Regions from separate parts of the Exiguobacterium sp. s39 genome, predicted to be linked through region 2. Evidence: a T-box and tRNA genes for the amino acid it is inferred to sense, from the RefSeq annotation. Region 2 holds a T-box; the other holds one or more tRNA genes.
What was found. A T-box is a leader RNA that pairs with one kind of tRNA and senses whether it is charged. The one in region 2 lies ahead of leuS (leucine--tRNA ligase), so its partner is inferred to be a tRNA-Leu.

Region 1 (4,177 bases), 570 kb from region 2:
TCTGGTACTTTGAGGTGTCTGAAGCGAATTCGGCAGAGGTACACCGGACGCTGCGACAAATGGCGTATGCTGGGTGGTTCGACCATGCGGCTGGCTTTTTATTCGGGCGTACGTCTGCAAGGATTATAGAAGACCTGACATGGCTAGACGTATATCAATATCTCGCGGATGAGACGGGCTTACCAGTCTTATATGATCTTGACATCGGTCATCAACCACCACAGTTGACGTTAATCAATGGAGCGACGGGGACGGTTCGTATTCAAGGGAAAGATTCACGAATCGATCTGACGTTCAACTAAAAAGGAGAGCACGCAATGGCACGTCGTAAGTTTCAAGCATTAGGCGTTTATAAACGCGTCCATATCAATCCGGAGACACGTCGAATGACGTTACCTGAACCATTTTACGATGCACTTCGTCTAGAAGATGAATTGCTGATTGCACAAGTCGGAGATGTTCTCGTCATGCGACGTCCGGGGGAGGTCGTCGAGACAGAAACGGAATTATTGAGCGAACTCGTAGAAGATGGATTCACGGGTACAGAGCTTGTCCAGGAATTTGCCTACCGGCGTCAGCAACAAGAACAACGATTACGTCAACAAGTCTTGCAGGATGAAGAGGATGAACATGCTGCTCAACTGAAGATCGAGCTATAACGGAAAGAAGGAGTGGGGCAGATGCGTCGCAGAACAAAAATTGGAATCGGAGTCATCGGATCCGGATTAGTAGCAGCGAGTTATTATTTTTATGAGATGGCAATCGCCACGAATCCAAAGCCATTCTTATCGAATAATCGAGATTTAAGTGACGAGATGGTCCGATTGATGCAACCTGGTCAGACGTGGATCAAGGAGCAACCGCTTGAGCGGATCGAGATTGAAGCGAAAGACGGTTTAACGTTACGCGGGCATTTTCTTCCGTCACCTGTTCCGTCAGATCGGATCGTCATTCTCGTGCACGGGTACGGAGGCGTCGGAACGGATTTAGCCGGATTCGCCTATCTGTACCATCAGGCCGGTTTCCATGTCATGATGCCCGATAATCGTGGACACGGAATGAGTGACGGTCACTATATCGGATTCGGATGGCATGATCGGGAAGATTGTCTCAGTTGGTCGAACTATCTGATTGAACGGATCGGACAGGATGCGAAACTGTTCTTGCATGGGGTGTCGATGGGAGGGGCGACCGTATTGATGACGAGTGGCGAACAACTCCCACCACAAATCAAAGGAATCATTTCTGATTGTGCCTATACGTCCGTCAATGCTGTCCTTGCGTATCAGATGAAGCGGATGTATCGACTACCACACTTTCCGTTCTTAGGCATGACGAGCGTATTGACGAAGCTAAAGGCAGGTTATACGTTCCGTGAAGCATCAGCGTTGAAACAAGTCAAAAAAGCACAGGTACCGATTTTGTTCATCCATGGTGGGGCGGATACGTTTGTACCGACAGATATGGTATATGAGCTGTATGAAGCTTGTCCAACGGAAAAAGAGCTCGTCGTCATTCCAAATGCCGCTCACGCGATGGCCTATTTTGAGGATCCGGCATTGTATGATGATGTCGTGGAGAAGTTCGTTCGCAACATCTTGCGAAATGATTGACAACTCAGTTCGTTACCCGCTATATTAATATCATAAATCAACGTCGTCGTGGCGGAACTGGTAGACGCGCTAGACTCAGAATCTAGTGGTGGCAACACCGTGGAGGTTCAAGTCCTCTCGGCGGCATAAATGATTGAAGGAGGCAATCCCAGCAAGGGGTTGCCTTCTTTTTTGTTGCTGAATAGAAAACGATTACAACGAATAAAAATTCAGAAATATTTATCTTTTTAGAATTTTTCTGGTAAAATACGTTTTAAAGAGGGTACTCTTCAGGGAAAGTACTAAATGAAGTAGACAATCTTTAACACATAGGAGAGGGGAAACAAACATGAAAAAAGGGAGTATCTTGCTAGCGCTCTTGATGAGCTGTGTTCTCGTACTTGGTGCATGTAGCATCGGTTCGAAAGAAGAAGAGTCGTCTGAAGGAAAGACTTATAAGGTCGGCATTGACGTCACGTATCCACCATTCGAATATAAAGACGGGGATACGTACAAAGGAATCGACATCGATCTCATGAAAGCAATCGCGAAGGATCAGAACTTCAAGATTCAATTTGAAGCGATGGACTTTAGCGGCATTATTCCGGCACTTCAAGCAAATCAATTGGACGTTGCCATTGCTGGTATGAGTATTACGCCAGAACGGAAGAAAGTCGTCACATTCTCGGATCCATACTTCAAAGCTGGTCTTATTCTAGTCGTCAAAGAAGATGAGAATGGTATTAAATCCGTCAACGATTTAAAAGGGAAAAAAGTAGCCGTCAAAAAGGGAACGACGGGTGCGAAATATGCAACGGATAACGCAGACAAACTGGGATTCACGGTCACACAGTTCAATGACAGTCCAGCGATGTTCCAAGAAGTGAAGAACGGTAACGCTGCTGCTTTGATTGAAGATTATCCTGTCATCTCATATGCAAACAAACAACAAAACCTTGGATTAAAACTTGTCGGAGACCGTCTCAACGGGGACAACTACGGAATCGCTGTCTTAAAAGGTGAGAACGAGGATCTGATGAAGAAAATCAACAAAGGACTTGCGAATCTGAAAGAAAACGGTGAATACGATAAAATCGTTGACACGTATCTGAAATAAGTCGCAAGGCGATAAGGGAGTGGGATAGCCAATGGAAGTGGTCAAAACCGCATTTCCATTTTTCTTGGAAGGGCTTCAAGTCACATTGTATATTTTCATCATCGCGGTCATCGTCGGCTTTCTGATTGGCTTAGTCGTCGCATTGATGCGGTTATCACCATCAAAAATCTTAAACGGGATCGCGATCGTCTACATCGATGTCATTCGCGGAACGCCGTTCATCGTTCAGTTATTCTTCATCTATTTTGGACTCAATTCGCTCGAATGGTTATCGATGGACCGGATGTATGCAGGGATACTGACGGTCGCAATCAATGCCGGTGCTTATTTTGCGGAAATCATTCGAGCTGGTATCCAGTCGATTGATAAAGGACAAACAGAAGCTGCGCGTTCACTCGGGATGACAGGGCGTCAAACGATGGTACAGATCATCTTACCGCAAGCATTCCGACGGATGTTACCAACGATTACGAACCAATCGATCATCAGCTTAAAAGATACATCGTTGTTGTCGATTATCGGAATCGCTGACTTGACACAACAAGGTCAAGTGCAGCAGTCAACGACGTTTGAACCATTCATCGTCTGGTCCGTCGTCGGATTGATGTACTTCGTCATCATTTATCTCTTGTCCTTAGTGGCGAAGTTCTTGGAACGGAGGTTTACATTACGATGAGTATCATAGAAGTAAAGAATCTAAAGAAATCATTCGGTTCGAATGAAGTCTTAAAAGACATCAACGTCTCGATTGCCGAAAAAGAAGTCGTTTGTGTCATCGGTCCGTCGGGATCTGGGAAAAGTACGTTTTTACGCTGTTTGAATCGATTGGAAGAGATTACAGGTGGCACGGTCATCGTCGATGATTTCGATATTACGAGTCCAAAGGTCGATATCAACAAGGTCCGGGAAGAAGTCGGGATGGTCTTTCAACATTTTAATCTCTTCCCGCATAAGACCGTGCTAGAAAACGTCACGCTTGCACCGATCAAAGTGCGTAAATCGGATAAAGAACAGGCGAAACAGCGGGCACTTGAATTACTCGATAAAGTCGGATTACGTGAAAAAGCGGATAATTATCCAGGTGAATTATCTGGGGGGCAAAAACAGCGTGTCGCGATTGCCCGCGCGCTTGCAATGAATCCGAAAATCATGTTATTTGATGAGCCAACGTCAGCGCTTGACCCGGAAATGGTCGGTGACGTGCTTGCCGTCATGAAACAGCTTGCCCTTGAAGGCATGACGATGGTCGTCGTGACCCATGAGATGGGATTTGCTCGAGAGGTCGGAGATCGCGTCTTATTCATGGATGGTGGCTATATCGTCGAAGAGAACGTGCCACAAGCATTGTTTGATTCTCCACAACACGAACGGACGCAATCGTTCCTTAGTAAAGTCTTATGATGGAACCGGCGTATCTAACTGCGGATACGCCGGTTTTTTAACGAATCATAAATAACTGTCTAAGCGC
Region 2 (4,177 bases):
CAGACACGATCGAGGAAACGACGCGCCCCGTCAAGACCGTTCTCCGACCAGGCAACTGATGCATCGAGTGGTCCCATGAACATTTCGTACAAGCGTAATGTATCCGCACCATGCGATTTGACGATTTCATCCGGATTGATGACGTTACCGCGTGATTTCGACATCTTCTCATTGTTCTCTCCAAGAATCATCCCTTGGTTGTACAACTTCTGGAATGGTTCTTTTGTTGGTACGACGCCTGCATCATACAAGACTTTATGCCAGAAGCGCGCATACAACAAGTGGAGAACGGCGTGTTCCGCACCACCGATGTAAATATCGACTGGAAGCCAGTATTTTAATTTTTCTGGATCCGCGATCGCCTCTTCATTGTGCGGATCGATGAAACGAAGATAATACCAGCAACTTCCGCCCCATTGTGGCATCGTATTCGTCTCGCGACGCCCTTTCATTCCTGTTTCAGGATCCGTGTAATCCAACCAGTCTTCCGCAAGCGCAAGTGGTGATTCGCCTGTACCAGACGGTTTGATTTCCGGGATGATTGGAAGTTCAAGCGGTAATTCCTCTTGGCTGAGCGTTTTCATCGAACCATCTTCCATATGAACGACTGGAATCGGCTCACCCCAATACCGTTGACGACTGAACAACCAGTCGCGGAGACGATACGTGATTTTCTTACGTCCTACTTGATTCGTTTCGAGTTCAGCGATCATCGTCTCGATTGCATCTTGTTTTCCAAGTCCATCGAGCATATGCGAGTTGACGTGTTCGCCTTCTCCTGTGTAGGCCGCTTCATCAACGTTTCCGCCCGCGACGACTTCAACGATTGGCAAGTCGAATTGTTTCGCGAATTCATGGTCGCGCTCATCGTGTCCTGGAACCGCCATGATTGCACCCGTCCCATAAGAAGCAAGGACATAATCAGCGATCCAGATTGGAAGACGATCGCCTGAGATTGGATTGACGGCGAAAGCACCCGTGAAGACACCTGTTTTTTCCTTCGCTAAATCCGTCCGCTCGAGGTCCGACTTCGTTTGGACTTGCGAAATGTACGTATCGACGGCTTCCTTGTGATCCGCTGTCGTGATGTCAGCTACGAATGGATGCTCCGGCGCAAGCACGAGGTACGTCGCACCAAAAATTGTGTCCGGACGTGTCGTAAAGACCGTGACTTGTTTTTTGTGTCCATCAATCGTGAAATCGATCTCAGCACCTTCTGATTTTCCGATCCAGTTCCGTTGCATCTCTTTGACAGAATCCGGCCAATCAAGGTCATCGAGATCTTCAAGAAGACGATCCGCATATTCCGTGATTTTCAAGACCCATTGACGCATCGGGACACGCACGACCGGATGATTTCCGCGTTCAGATAATCCGTCGATGACTTCTTCATTCGCAAGAACGGTTCCGAGTGCTGGGCACCAGTTGACCGCGACTTCGTCCACGAACGCAAGTCCTTTTTCATACAACTTCGTAAAGATCCACTGTGTCCATTTGTAGTACTTCGGATCTGTCGTGTTGATTTCACGATCCCAGTCATAGGAGAATCCAAGTTCTTTCAACTGACGCTTGAACGTCTCGATGTTTTTCGCTGTGAATTCACGTGGGTCATTCCCTGTATCGAGGGCGTATTGTTCTGCTGGTAATCCGAACGCATCCCATCCCATCGGGTGAAGGACGTTGTATCCTTGCATCCGTTTCATCCGTGCGAGGATATCCGTTGCTGTGTAGCCTTCCGGGTGACCGACGTGGAGTCCGGCACCTGACGGATACGGGAACATATCAAGGGCATAAAACCCTTCTTTTTCTGGATCTTCTGTCGTGACGAAGGCGTTGTCTTGATCCCAACGCGCCTGCCATTTTGGTTCGATTTCGCGATGATTGTACGGCATGTCTTTTCCTCCTCTAATCTAAAAAAACCGGTCCTCCGTCCCTAGGAATAGGGACGAAAGACCGGTTTGGCTTCCGCGGTACCACCCACGTTGTCTGTCTATGACAGACCGCTTGATTCACGGATAACGGTGTGAAAGACCGGATTCGCTACTACGACTTCACGAATCGTGCTCCCTGACGAGTTCACGGTTGTTACCGACTGGTTCGCACCTTCCACCAGCTCTCTTGACGGCACCTTTCCCCTACTACTTCAGTTCCATGCAATTGACTATCTTTTCCTAGTGTAATCTGTTTCTTCCTCAAGCGTCAACGCTTCCGTAAAATTTCCTCGATTTCTGCATGCGATCGTGCTACATGATCCGCTTGTTCTAGACGTTGCATCGGCATCCGATCATCGAGAAGCGCAATCACTTCCATGCCTGCTGCTTTTGCGCCGCTCATCCCGTTTGCAGCGTCTTCAATGACGAGACAATCTTCAGGCGCGTGCCCGATTCGTGATGCTGCAAGATGAAAAATCGCAGGATCAGGCTTTGAACGCACGACTTCTTCTCCACTGACGTAATGCGTGATTGGAAGCTCATAATGACGGATGACGCGTTCGATTTTTTGAAGCGAACTCGAGGAGGCAATCCCGATATCGTAACCAAGAGACGCCGCTTGCTCGATGACTTGTTTGACTCCCTCTTTTAAACCACATTCCTCCGGTTTTGCATGAATTTGAAACAACCGATGTTCTTCTTCTAGTAACGCACTAGCTGTTTCTTTTAGCTGATGCTGGGCGACAAGCTCTTCCCACATCTCATCACCTGTTTTTCCCATGAACGTCGCATACTGAACTGGATCGAGCGGAATCGATAACGTTTTGAACATCTGCTGATGGACCTCGAAGTAGCGAATTTCACTATCTAAAATGACCCCATCCATATCAAAAATAAGACCTCGTTTTTTCAAGACACATCCCCCTTAATGATCTATCATGATTTCAGCATATCAAAAAAACGACTACACGATGTAGTCGTTTCGCCTTCTTCATTTAGTTACTGTTTAACTTGTCGCCATTTGGACACTAGTTTGTCGGTAAGCTGGAAAATAATCCGAATCAGCATCTGACCCGTATCGTACACATAACTGATCGTATATGGCTGGTTGAAGAATGGATTTTCCTTGATGATACTCAAATAAACGATACCCGGTGTAACGGCATTTACTCTCAAAGAGACTATCCCGTTCTTGATATCCACCCCCGAGATGTTGTTCGACGAGACCGCGTGCTTTCGTCTGAAGAATCGCTTCGTACTCGAGTCGCTGATTCGGGAACATCTTCGCTTCGTCCCGCTTACAACCAATCAAATGACCGTGGGCATATTCTTTTCCGAGCAATACGAAGTATCCACCAACAGGTTCTCCGTCGATTTCCGCAATCAGTAACAATGGCTCACAGAGTGGATTTGCTTCAAATAATTGTTCAAAATAACTGTCCGTAAAATAGTAATGAGCCGAAGCATTCTTCCGGTCCATCGTTTCATGATACAACGCTACAAAGACAGGTAGGTCGTCTCGTGTTCCTGTTCTAACGGTTAAAGGAGAGGCAAGCGATTTGCGAATCATACTTCTCGTCTTCTTATGAAATGTCTGCATGATGTCTTCTATTGAAGGGCGTAAATCGATACTCGTCGTATGACGGATGAAGGAGACTTTCGTCCAATCCCGCATGAAGCGTTCATTACCCGTCAATGGATTAAAGCGAATCATTTCCGAGACAATCGCTTCTCGCTTTGCCCACCTTTCAAACAATAGACGTGCATGCTGCATTTCAGTCGCGGTCAGTTGACCGATGATTTCCGGTCCACCATAGCCATACGGCGTGATGAGATCTGAATAAGGCGTATCAAAAATTCGGCGCTTCAAAAAGGGATAGAACAGTGTTCCTGCATCACCTTCATAACGGAATAGCACCGCTTGCTCAGACGGTCTAGCGTTGAGCGTGACATATTGGTGACTGTAGAAGATATCAAGAGGCTGTTGCTGTACGTGTGTCGTCCAAGTTGCGGCATCTGTGATGAATTGACACCTTTCCATTCGTGCACCTCCAGTCAAAAAGAAGCAACGTTCATATGACCTTTCTTTTTCAAGTTCTTGATTAGAAAGTACCCGTTTCTTTGCCGAAATATTCCATATTATTAAATGTTTATTTTATGATTTTCGAACGAATGACGTAACAAAAGACAGCGGTCATAATGTCCGCTGTCTTACAGATGATGCTCATGATGTGATTTTTGGAATA

Region 1: it has a tRNA-Leu gene. The T-box ahead of leuS (leucine--tRNA ligase) is inferred to sense a tRNA for this amino acid. The anticodon was not compared.

The regions. Positions count from the first base shown of each region.
Region 1 covers NZ_JACSNA010000001.1:1,124,089-1,128,265, reverse strand. The annotation lists gene KNQ11_RS06075 (S66 family peptidase) at 1-302, shown strand, start outside; gene KNQ11_RS06070 (hypothetical protein) at 318-659, shown strand; gene KNQ11_RS06065 (alpha/beta hydrolase) at 681-1,613, shown strand; tRNA gene KNQ11_RS06060 (tRNA-Leu) at 1,656-1,739, shown strand; gene KNQ11_RS06055 (transporter substrate-binding domain-containing protein) at 1,942-2,709, shown strand; gene KNQ11_RS06050 (amino acid ABC transporter permease) at 2,741-3,385, shown strand; gene KNQ11_RS06045 (amino acid ABC transporter ATP-binding protein) at 3,382-4,110, shown strand.
Region 2 covers NZ_JACSNA010000001.1:1,698,673-1,702,849, forward strand. The annotation lists gene leuS (leucine--tRNA ligase) at 1-1,892, opposite strand, end outside; T-box leader at 1,939-2,161, opposite strand; gene KNQ11_RS08905 (HAD family hydrolase) at 2,200-2,844, opposite strand; gene KNQ11_RS08910 (peptidoglycan bridge formation glycyltransferase FemA/FemB family protein) at 2,938-3,972, opposite strand; gene KNQ11_RS08915 (MDR family MFS transporter) at 4,156-4,177, opposite strand, start outside.